DNA from 2 places in the Streptomyces sp. NPDC050560 genome. Region 1 is predicted to be linked to the other one. Evidence: riboswitches for the same ligand, from Rfam matches in the RefSeq annotation. Region 1 holds a riboswitch; the other holds the start of a gene.
What was found. A riboswitch is a leader RNA that binds a small molecule or an ion and turns the genes downstream of it on or off. The one in region 1 is predicted to bind glycine.
Positions count from the first base shown of each region.

Region 2: it holds a riboswitch for glycine, as region 1 does, so the genes downstream of both, gcvT (glycine cleavage system aminomethyltransferase GcvT) here and gcvP (aminomethyl-transferring glycine dehydrogenase) in region 1, are expected to answer to the same signal.

Region 1 covers NZ_JBITGT010000028.1:36,623-42,375, reverse strand. The annotation lists gene ACIBIW_RS36430 (DNA polymerase IV) at 1-1,037, shown strand, start outside; gene ACIBIW_RS36425 (PRC-barrel domain-containing protein) at 1,066-1,443, opposite strand; glycine riboswitch at 1,557-1,652, shown strand; gene gcvP (aminomethyl-transferring glycine dehydrogenase) at 1,822-4,707, shown strand; gene ACIBIW_RS36415 (DUF5999 family protein) at 4,775-4,981, opposite strand; gene ACIBIW_RS36410 (hypothetical protein) at 5,365-5,753, opposite strand, start outside.
Region 2 covers NZ_JBITGT010000017.1:106,542-112,294, forward strand. The annotation lists gene glyA (serine hydroxymethyltransferase) at 1-775, opposite strand, end outside; gene gcvH (glycine cleavage system protein GcvH) at 909-1,289, opposite strand; gene gcvT (glycine cleavage system aminomethyltransferase GcvT) at 1,434-2,585, opposite strand; glycine riboswitch at 2,741-2,836, opposite strand; gene ACIBIW_RS31305 (AAA family ATPase) at 3,222-3,899, shown strand; gene ACIBIW_RS31310 (enhanced serine sensitivity protein SseB C-terminal domain-containing protein) at 4,009-4,791, shown strand; gene ACIBIW_RS31315 (enhanced serine sensitivity protein SseB C-terminal domain-containing protein) at 5,038-5,753, shown strand, end outside.

The DNA.
Region 1 (5,753 bases):
CCGCGTCGGCCCGCGCCATCGGCGAACGGCTGCGCGCCGACATCAGGGCCGTCACCGGCCTCAGCGGCTCCGTCGGGCTCGCCGTCTCCAAGATGCTCGCCAAGATCGCCTCCGAGCGCGCCAAGCCCGACGGCCTGGTGCTCATTGACGCGGGCAGCGAGCGCGAGCTGCTGGGACCGCTCCCGGTGCGCACCCTGCCGGGCGTCGGCCCCGCCACCGGCGACCATCTGCGGCGGGCCGGGATCACCACCGTCCAGGAGATCGCGGACGCCGGAAAGGACGAGCTGGTGCGGCTGCTCGGCAAGGCGCACGGCGCGGGGCTCTACGCGATGGCGCTGGCCAGGGACGAGCGGCCCGTCGTCGCCGAGCGCGACACCAAGTCCGTCTCCGTCGAGGACACCTACGACACCGACATCCACGACCGGGTACGGGTGCGCGGCGAGGTGCAGCGGCTCGCCGACCGCTGTGTGCGGCGGCTGCGCGAGGCGGGGCGCTCGGGGCGCACGGTGGTGCTGAAGGTCCGCCGCTACGACTTCTCCACGCTCACCCGCTCGGAGACGCTGCGCGGCCCCACCGACGACCCCGCGGTGGTGCGGGAGGCGGCCGCGCGGCTGCTGGAGTCCGTGGACACCACCGGCGGGGTGCGGCTGCTCGGCGTCGGCGTCACGGGACTCGCCGGGTTCACCCAGGAGGACCTGTTCGCACAGGCCGCTTCGGGCACCGCGGAGGAGCCGCACCCCGAGCCCGAGGACACCGGGGAGCGCCCCGAGGCGCCCGAGAAACAGGACGACACGCCGGTGCCGAGGCGCTGGCTCGCCGGGCACGACGTGCGGCACGCGCGGCACGGCCCCGGCTGGGTGCAGGGCAGCGGCCTCGGCCGGGTCACCGTGCGCTTCGAGACCCCGGGCTCGGCCCCCGGCCGGGTCCGCACCTTCGCCGCCGACGACCCCGACCTCACGGCCGCCGGGCCGCTGCCGCTCGTGCCCGACGGGGCGCGGGCCCCGAAGGACGCGCCGGGCCCGGAGACCGCCGGCTGACGGCACCGGGTGCCGCCGCGCCCCGGACTCAGTCCCGTTCCTCGCCCGCGATGTGCCCGAAGTCGCGGTCCGGGGGCCAGGTCTCGCGCACCCCCTCCACCATGATCCCGTAGTGGTGGCAGAGCTGTAGCTCCTGGGCGGGGGAGAGGTGGCGTCCGACCCCGAGGTCCGGCGCGTGCCGGATCAGGGAGCGGTCGAAGGGCACCCGCAGCACCCCGCCCACCAGCCTGCTCTGCTCCAGCGGCACGAAGGCGTCCCGGGTGAAGAATCCCGTCCTTATGGCCGCCCATTCGGGTGAGCCGGTGGCATCGTCGAGATAGACCTCGTCGATGGTCCCGATCTTCGAACCGGTGCGATCGAACGCTTTGCGGCCGATCAGGTGGCGCGGGTTCACATCCGTCTGCACGCTGTCTCCCGACTGCCGAAGAACCATCCGTCACCCCTACGAAAGGGTACGAACGGGGTGTCGGCCAGCCGAGTGCCGACCGCGGGGCCGCTGGTAGGCTTGCTGATGGCCGCAGAACCCGAGCGGGAGAGTCCTCCGGCGGCCGCCGGAGGCGCCGAAGGAGCAAATCCTCCCCGGAATCTCTCAGGCTCACGTACCGCGCGGGTGAGGCCACTCTGGAAAGCAGAGCGGGCATGGTCGGTCTTCCGCTCTCACCGACGGTGCAAGCCGGGCGTCCCCAGGGCGTGCCGGTGAAGCTCTCAGGTCGTATGACAGAGGGGGAGGCCGTCCGGGCACCCCGTGCCCTCACAGGTCGCAGCAGACCAGGAGGCCCCCGCCATGAACGCCCACCGCACGCCGCTGTCCCGTCTTGAGCGCGCCGCCCCCTTCGAGCGGCGGCACATCGGTCCGGGGCCCCAGGAACTCGCCAAGATGCTGGCGCACGTCGGCTACGGCTCCCTCGACGAGCTGACGGACGCCGCCGTGCCCGAGGTGATCAGGAGCACCGAGCGGCTGCCGCTGCCCGAGGCGGGCAGCGAGGCGGAGGTGCTGGCGAGCCTGCGGGGCCTCGCCGAGCGCAACACCGTCCTCGACTCCATGATCGGCCTCGGCTACTACGGCACCTTCACCCCGCCGGTCATCCTCCGCAATGTGCTGGAGAACCCCGCCTGGTACACCGCGTACACGCCCTACCAGCCGGAGATATCGCAGGGCCGCCTCGAAGCGCTGCTGAACTTCCAGACCACGGTCGCCGACCTGACCGGGCTGCCCACGGCCGGCGCCTCCCTCCTCGACGAGGGCACGGCCGCCGCCGAGGCCATGGCGCTCTCCCGGCGGGTCGGCAAGGTCAAGGACGGCGTCTTCCTCGTCGACGCCGACACCCTGCCGCAGACCCTCGCCGTGCTCAGGACCAGGGCGGAGCCCTCCGGTGTGGAGATCGTCGTGGCGGACCTCGCCGACGGGGTGCCCGACGCCGTCGCCGAGCGCGGCGTGACCGGCGTGCTGCTCCAGTACCCGGGCGCCTCGGGCGCCGTACGCGACCTGCGGCCGCTGGTCGAGCGGGCGCACGAGCTGGGCGCCGTGGTGACCGTCGCCGCCGACCTGCTCGCCCTCGCCCTGCTCACCCCGCCGGGACAGCTCGGCGCCGACATCGCCGTCGGCACCACCCAGCGCTTCGGCGTCCCCATGGGCTTCGGCGGCCCGCACGCGGGCTACATGTCCGTACGCGAGGACTTCGCCCGCAGCCTGCCGGGACGTCTCGTCGGGGTCTCCCAGGACGCCGACGGCAACCGTGCCTACCGGCTCGCGCTCCAGACCAGGGAGCAGCACATCCGCCGGGAGAAGGCCACCAGCAACATCTGCACCGCCCAGGTGCTGCTCGCCGTGATGGCCGGGATGTACGCCGTCTACCACGGCCCCGAGGGGCTGCGGGCCATCGCCGCCAGGACCCACAGGTACGCGACGCTGCTCGCGGCGGGGCTGCGCGCCGGGGGCGTGGAGGTGACCCACGGGACGTTCTTCGACACGGTGACCGCCCGGGTGCCCGGGCGCGCCGCGGAGGTCGTCGCGGCGGCCCGCGGCGGCGGGGTCAACCTGCGGCTGACCGACGCCGACCACGTCGGCATCGCCTGCGACGAGACCACCACGAGGGACCATCTCGGCACGGTGTGGAGCGCGTTCGGCGTCGAGGCGGAGGTCGCCGCGCTCGACGAGGACACCGACGACGCGCTCCCGGCCGGGCTGCTGCGCACCGACGCCTACCTCACCCACCCGGTCTTCCACGAGCACCGCTCCGAGACCTCGATGCTGCGCTACCTGCGCCGCCTCGGGGACCGGGACTACGCCCTGGACCGCGGCATGATCCCGCTGGGCTCCTGCACCATGAAGCTCAACTCCACCACCGAGATGGAGCCCGTGACCTGGCCCGAGTTCGGGGCGCTGCACCCCTTCGCGCCCAGCGAGCAGGCCCAGGGCTATCTGTCCCTCATCGGGGAGCTGTCCGGCTGGCTCGCCGCGATCACCGGCTACGACCGTGTCTCGCTCCAGCCCAACGCCGGCTCCCAGGGCGAGCTTGCGGGGCTCCTCGCGGTACGCGGCTACCACAGGGCGCGTGGCGAGGCCGGCCGCACCGTCTGCCTGATCCCGTCCTCCGCGCACGGCACCAACGCGGCGAGCGCGGTGCTCGCCGGGATGCGGGTGGTCGTGGTGAAGACCGCGGGCGACGGCGAGATCGACGCCGACGACCTGCGGGCCAAGATCGAGCAGCACCGTGACAGGCTCGCGGTGCTCATGATCACGTACCCGTCGACGCACGGCGTGTTCGAGGAGCACGTGTCCGAGATCTGCGCCGCCGTGCACGACGCGGGCGGCCAGGTCTACGTGGACGGGGCCAATCTGAACGCGCTGATGGGGCTCGCCAGGCCCGGCAGGTTCGGCGGGGACGTCTCGCACCTCAACCTGCACAAGACGTTCTGCATCCCGCACGGCGGCGGCGGTCCCGGCGTCGGCCCCGTCGCGGTGCGCGAGCACCTGGCCCCCTACCTCCCCGGCCACCCGCTCCAGCCGCTCGCGGGCCCCGAGACCGGCCCGGGCCCCGTGGCCGCCGCGCCCTGGGGCTCGGCCGGTATCCTCCCGATCTCCTGGGCGTTCGTACGGCTGATGGGCGGCGAGGGGCTGCGGCGCGCCACCCAGGTCGCGGTCCTGAGCGCCAACTACATCGCCAGGCGGCTCGAACCCCACTTCCCCGTGCTCTACACGGGGCCCGGCGGCCTCGTGGCGCACGAGTGCGTGATCGACCTGCGCCCGCTGACCAAGGCCACCGGGGTCAGCGTCGACGACGTCGCCAAGCGGCTCGTGGACTACGGCTTCCACGCGCCCACGATGTCGTTCCCCGTCGCCGGAACGCTCATGATCGAGCCCACCGAGAGCGAGGATCTTACGGAGATCGACCGCTTCTGCGCGGCGATGATCGCGATCCGGGCCGAGATCGAGAAGGTCGCGGCGGGGGAGTGGCCCCGCGAGGACAACCCGCTGCGCAACGCCCCGCACACCGCCGCCGTCCTCGCGGGCGACTGGGACCACCCGTACGGGCGCGAGACGGCCGTGTTCCCGACCGGGGTGCACGCGGCGGACAAGTACTGGCCGCCGGTGCGCCGCATCGACCAGGCGTACGGGGACCGCAACCTGGTGTGCGCCTGCCCGCCGCCCGAGGCGTACGACGACTGACCCGGGACGCGAAAAGGGGCCGGTCCGCAAACACGGGACCGGCCCTGGTGGCGCGTGGGGCGTGGCGCTAGGCGGCGGTGATCACCCTGGAGGTGCCCAGGGGGCGGTGCGGAGCGATGACCTTGCCGTCCGGCAGCAGTTCACCGGTGTCCTCGAAGAGGAGGACGCCGTTGCACAGCAGGCTCCAGCCCTGCTCCGGGTGGTGCGCCACCAGGTGGGCGGCCTCCCGGTCGGCTGAGTCCGCGGTCGGACACGGTGGTTGGTGCTGGCACATGTCGGGGATCTTTCGCTCTGTCGTGACGTCGGTGTCGGTCGATGGTGCGGTCTGTGTGCTGCGGCTGTTCATGGCCGCTCCCCCGTGGTCGGATCGGTGGGGTCCTGAGCCCCGCCGTTCAGTTGTGTGTGTCCAGTCTCACCCCCGCGGAGCGGACTCCGCAGGTATTTCGCGACAGTGCGTCTCACTCGTTGGAGACGCGTTACACACCTGTGCGGTTCACTGGCGCTCAGGGTCGCGCCCAGCTCACCCCGTGTGACACGGCGGGGGTGGCGGCTGCGGGCCGTGGTGGGGCGGTGGCCCGTGGTGGCCGGGCGCACGGGAGGCGCCGCCCCGTGCGGGACGGCGCCTCGGGCAGGGGTGCCAGGCGCGGTGCGCTCCGCTCACGCGGTCAGCAGCGCCGCGGCGGCGAGCCGGTCGGTCAGCGTGGGCAGCAGCTCGGCGGCCCGGTGCGGGCGGTGCGCGGCGATGCCGGGCGGCGCGGGCGCGAGCGGCACCAGCAGATCGTCCGGCGCCGGCTCCCCGGCCTCGGGGTCGGCCGACGGGTCGCCGTGCAGCCACAGGGTCAGCATGTAGAGGCCGGTGACGGAGAGCAGCCTGGGCTGGTACGGGGCGGCCAGGGTCTCGGCCTGGGCGAGCGCCCGCTCCGTGGCGGCGGCGTACGGGCCCTCGAAGAAGTGCGAGAACACCCAGCCGTCGGGGGTCGGCACCGCGTCGGCGGCGGCCACCGGGCGCCCGGCCGAGCGGATCACGAAGCGCCAGGCGGCGAGCC
Region 2 (5,753 bases), on a different contig from region 1:
GCTGGCCGGGGAACACCGCCGAGTTGATCTTCTTCGCGAGATCCGCGGTGCTGAGGATGACGCCGCCGCGCGGGCCGCCGAGGGTCTTGTGGGTGGTGGTGGTCACCACGTGCGCGTGCGGCACCGGGTTGGGGTGCAGACCGGCCGCGACCAGGCCCGCGAAGTGGGCCATGTCCACCATCAGGTACGCGCCGACCTCGTCGGCGATCCTGCGGAACGCGGCGAAGTCCAACTGCCTCGGGTACGCGGACCAGCCCGCGACGATCAGCTTCGGCCTGCTCTCCTTGGCCAGCCGCTCCACCTCGGCCATGTCGACGCGCCCGGTCTCGCCGTCCACGTGGTAGGCGACCACGTGGTACAGCTTGCCGGAGAAGTTGATCTTCATGCCGTGGGTGAGGTGGCCGCCGTGGGCGAGGTTCAGGCCCATGATGGTGTCGCCCGGCTTCAGCAGCGCGAACATCGCGGCGGCGTTGGCCTGGGCCCCCGAGTGCGGCTGGACGTTGGCGTGCTCGGCGCCGAACAGCTCCTTCACACGGTCGATCGCGATCTGCTCGACCACGTCGACGTGCTCGCAGCCCCCGTAGTAGCGGCGGCCCGGGTAGCCCTCCGCGTACTTGTTGGTGAGCACGGAGCCCTGCGCCTCAAGGACGCCGACGGGCGCGAAGTTCTCCGAGGCGATCATCTCCAGCGTGGACTGCTGGCGGCGCAGCTCGGCGTCGACGGCGGCGGCGACGTCCGGGTCGAGCTGGTGGAGCGGGGTGTTGAGAAGCGACATCACGGGTCCCTGGGGAGTCTGGTCCCGGCGGCGTGCCGCGCGGGACGGTCACGGAGGGCGCCTGCGCACCGGCGGCGGCCCCGGCGCTCCACGGGGGAGCGCGGGCCGCCCGCGGGCGCGGCGGCGCGGGGGCCTACTCGGAGGCCGAGAACTCGCCGTACTCGGCGGCGGTGAGCAGGTCGTCCGGCTCCCCGGCGACACGCACCCTGAACAGCCAGCCGCCCTCGTACGGCTCGGAGTTCACCAGCGAAGGGTCGTTCGCCACGTCCTCGTTGACCTCGGTCACCTCGCCGCTCACCGGCGAGTAGAGGTCGCTGACCGACTTCGTCGACTCCAGCTCGCCGCAGGCGTCGCCCGCGGTGATGGCCGCGCCGACCTCGGGGAGCTGGGCGAAGACGACGTCGCCGAGGGAGTTGGCGGCGTACTCGGTGATACCGACCGTGGCCACGCCGTCGGCGGTGGGCGTCACCCACTCATGCTCTTTGCTGTAGCGAAGGTGCTCGGGATTGCTCATGGCTGAATTCTCCTGTACGCGGGGGACTGCTCAGTACGGGGTCTTGCCCAGTGGGACGGGGCTCCCGCCCGGTGGGACGGTGCGCGGCGGCGCCCCCGCCATCCTCTGCGGGGGCACGGCGCCGCCGGGGAACCGGCGCGCGCTTCAGCTCCCGCGCCGGTAGAACGGCAGCGCCACGAGGTCGTACGGCTCCGCCGCGCCCCGGATGTCGACGGCGATCCCGGGGGCGCCGGGGGCCGCGTGCGCGGCGTCCACGTAGGCCATGGCGATGGGCGCCCCGAGGGTGGGGGAGGGGGCGCCCGAGGTGACCTCGCCGACCGGCGCGCCGTCGGCGAGCACCCGGTACCCGGCCCGCGGCACCCTGCGGCCCCGCGCGACGAGCCCGACGAGCACCCGCGGCGGGGCGGACTCGGCGCGCCGCGCCGCCTCCTCCAGGGCGTCCTTGCCGACGAAGCCGCCCTCCTTGCCGAACTTCACGATCCGGCCGAGCCCGGCGTCGAACGGGGTCAGCTCCGTGGACAGCTCGTGCCCGTACAGCGGCATGCCCGCTTCGAGCCGCAGCGTGTCACGGCAGGCCAGCCCGCACGGCACGAGGCCCGCGTCCGCGCCCGCCTCGGTGAGCGCCGCCCACAGGCCCTCGGCGTGCTCGGGCGCGACGAACAGCTCGAAGCCGTCCTCGCCCGTGTACCCGGTGCGCGCGATCAGCGCGGGCACCCCGGCGACCGTGCCCGGCAGCCCCGCGTAGTACTTCAGACCCTCAAGCGCGGCGTCCGTGAGCCCGCCGAGGATGCCGGCGGACGCCGGGCCCTGCACCGCGAGGAGCGCGTACGCGTCGCGGTCGTCGCGCACGCGCGCGTCGAAGCCTTCCGCGCGCTCCGTGAGGGCGTCGAGCACCGTGCGTGCGTTGGCGGCGTTGGCGACGACCAGGTACGTCGTGTCGTCGAGCCGGTAGACGATCAGGTCGTCGAGGATGCCGCCGTCCGTGCGGCAGATCATGGTGTAGCGGGCCCGTCCGGCGCGCAGGGTGCCGAAGGCGCCCACCAGGGCGTGGTCGAGCGCGGCGCCCGCCTCCGGGCCCGTGACGGTGATCTCGCCCATGTGGGACAGGTCGAAGAGCCCGGCCGCGGTCCTGACGGCGCTGTGCTCCCCGCGCTCGCTGCCGTAGCGCAGCGGCATGTCCCATCCGGCGAAGTCGGTCATGACGGCACCGAGGGAGCGGTGCACGGCGTCGAGGGCGGTACGGCGCGGGGCGCCCGGCTGTTTTGGCGGCGCGGCGGCGCGCGGGGCATGGGTCATCGGCTGGCTCCAGGGCAGGACGGGCGGGTGACTTCCTCCCCATCTGTCATCGGAACCTGAGAGCTTCACCGGGGGCGTCCGACGCGCGGACTGCTGCCGTCCCGGCTTGCACCTTCGGTGGGACCGCCCGTGGGCGGCCCGCTTTTCAGATGCGCCTCGCCCGCGCGGTATCGGGGCCTGAGAGATTCAAGGGAGGAACTTGCTCCTTCGGCGCCCCGGCCGGTGGCCGGGAACTCTCCCGCGCGGATTCAAGCGGCCGTTATGGAGTTTGCGCGCACATCATGGCACGCGCGCGTGCCGGGCGCCCGGGCGGTGGTGCGTCTCCGGGCGCCGCGACGGGTCCGCGACCCGCGCGGGCGCCGGTACGTGAGCGGTACGGGGGCGGTACGGAGCCCTGCGGGAAGGGCGCCGCGGGGCGGGGCGGCCGGGGGCGCGAGGCGGCCTCGTGCGGGGCCGCGCGCGTGTGACCGGCGCCGGACGGCGGCCACGGGCCGTACCGACGACGCGATCCGGCCATAAGCAGAGACACCCTTGTGCGGCATTACCGTTTCTTTACACTCGGGTCAGGGCCCTGACACGACCGCACGGGGGAGGCCGATCACGGTGCCGGCATCCGACACGACCCCCATGTCCGGCATGTCCGTCACCGCGCCCGACGCGGCCGCCACGACAGCCATGCCCGGCGTGTGGGACCTCAGGGGCCGCCCCGGGGCCGTCCCCGCGGAGCTGTGGTTCGACGCGGGGGACCTCGTCGTGGTCTCGGGGCTGCCGGGCAGCGGCAAGTCCACCCTGATCCGCCGCACCGTACGCACCGCCACGGGCGTCATGGACGCCACGGCCACCGCAGGCACCGCGGCAACCGGCGCCCACGGCGCCCACCGCCTCGACTCCCAGGACGTCAGGGAACGCTTCGCGCGCCGCGTGCACCCGAGCCTGCCCTACGCCCTCTACCGCCCCCTGGTACGCCTCGCGCACTACGCGCGCCTCCTGCGCGCCCTGCGCTCCGGGCGCGGGCTCGTGGTGCACGACTGCGGCAACAGGCGCTGGGTGCGCGCCCTCCTCGCGTGCGCGGCGCGCCGCCGCGGCGGCGCCCTGCACCTGCTGCTGCTCGACGTCGCGCCCGACGCCGCCCTCGCGGGGCAGCACGCGCGCGGGCGCCGCGTCTCCCGCCACGCCTTCGGCGCGCACCGCAGGGCCTTCGCCCGCCTCCTGGAGCGCGTCGCCGCCACCGGGCCGCCACCGGGCTGCGCGAGCGTCCTGCTGTTCGACCGCACCGCCGCCGACACCGTACGGACGCTCGGCTTCCGCCGCTGACGCGCCCCGCGTGCACCACGCCCCTGTTCGAACGCCGTCAACACCGCGCCCGGCAAGGGTTAAGGTGCGTCCCGCAGTACAGGACACAGGTGTGGAGCAAGCGTTGAACATGGACATACCGGTGGAGTCCGCGCCGTACGCGTACGGCGCCTGGCCCGTCAACGAGTTGGAGCAGGTGCTCTCCGCCGCCCTGGCGGGCGGCGCACCCTCGGCCGCCGCGCGCGTCGTCGAGGTGCTGGCCCGCAGCCATGTGTGGGTGCCCCTGCCCAACGGCGGCAGCCCCGGCCACCCCGATCTCGACCTGCCCACCCTGGAGATCGCGGGCCAGGCGTACGTCCCGGTGTTCAGCTCCGAGCAGCAGTACCGCCAGGTCGTCGGCGGGCACATGGCGTGCACCGTCGCCCCCGCCGTCGAGTTCGCCCGCGGACTGCCGCCGCAGCTCGGCATCGCGCTCAACCCCGACGGCGCCGTCGGCATCCCGCTGCCCCCGCCCGCCGTCGCCGAACTCTGCCGCGCGGGCCGCACGGAACTGGACGGCGCGGGCGGCGGCCGGGTCAGGCTCTTCCCGCCGGACTGGCAGGACGACCCCCTGGACTTCCTCACGGCGGCCGCCGAGGAGTTCGCCGCCACCGGGGTCGTCACCACCGCGCGCCGCTGCCTCGCGAGCGTCGAGGGCGGCCCCACCCAGCTCTTCGTCGGCGTCCAGACCGACCGCTTCGAGGACGAGGCGCTCCACCTGCCCATGGCCGCCCTCGGGCGCGCCCTCGGCCGGGTGCCGGTGCGCTGGGAGGTCAACCTGATCCTGCTCGACGTCGCACGCGACCCCGTCACCGACTGGATGCGGGACCAGGTGCGGCCGTTCTACGCGCGCGCCACACCCGGCACACCGTGATGCCGGCCCGCGCGCCGTGCCGGTGTCAGCGGCGCCGATTAAGGTGGTTTCATCAGTCGGTGGGCAGCGGCACGGCGCCGCCGCCCCCCGATGCCCGGGAAGCGCGGGACAGAGCAGCAGAAAAGCCGCGGGACAAGGCAGTACAGCGCGGCACGAGGCAGGGCAACGCAGGACATCGCGGTGCGTATCGAGGCGGCCGACCGGCGGCGGCCGTACGGGGCGCGGCACGGAGGGGCGGTCAAGAGGGTGAGTGCGTCGGGCACGGCAGCGGCCGGGCAGGTCGAGCGCATGCTGCGCCAGGTCACCCCGGGACGCTATGACGCCTACGAGTCCCTGCTGCGGGCGCTCGCCGACCCGGCCGCGGGGCAGGTGTGGATGCTGCTGTGGCACGGCCAGGCGGGCTCACCCGACGCCCAGTACGGCAACATCGAGGTGGACGGCCTCGGTTACACCCCCTGCATGACGTCCCCGCAGGAGCTGGCCGCCAGCGGCTGGAACCGCTCGTACGAGGTCATCGGCGGTGTCGACATCGCCCGCACCCTCTACCCCGACCACTACGGCCTCTGGCTCAACCCCCACGCCCCCGGCGGCGGAGTCGGCGTGCCCTGGCTCGACCTGCGCAGGATCGCCCTCGGCCTCGACACCACGCCCTCGGGGCCCCTCAGGATCGCCGAACCGTCCATCGAGATCCCGCAGTTCTACGCGCTGCTGACCCAGCAGGCGCACCGCACCGCCGCCGTGCGCGCGCTGCACCGCGCCTGGGTGCAGCCCAGCCTCGGCCAGCCGCACCTCGCCATCGGGCTCGACGTGTACGACACCGGCGGCCCCGCCGTGGCCTCCGTGCGGTCGATGATGCAGCAGTCGATCGGCGCGGTGCCCGAGGGGCTCTCCGTGTCGACCGTCGCGGTCTCCGACCCGCACGACCCGGTCGCCATGTGGTTCCGCGCCCGCTCCCGGCCCTT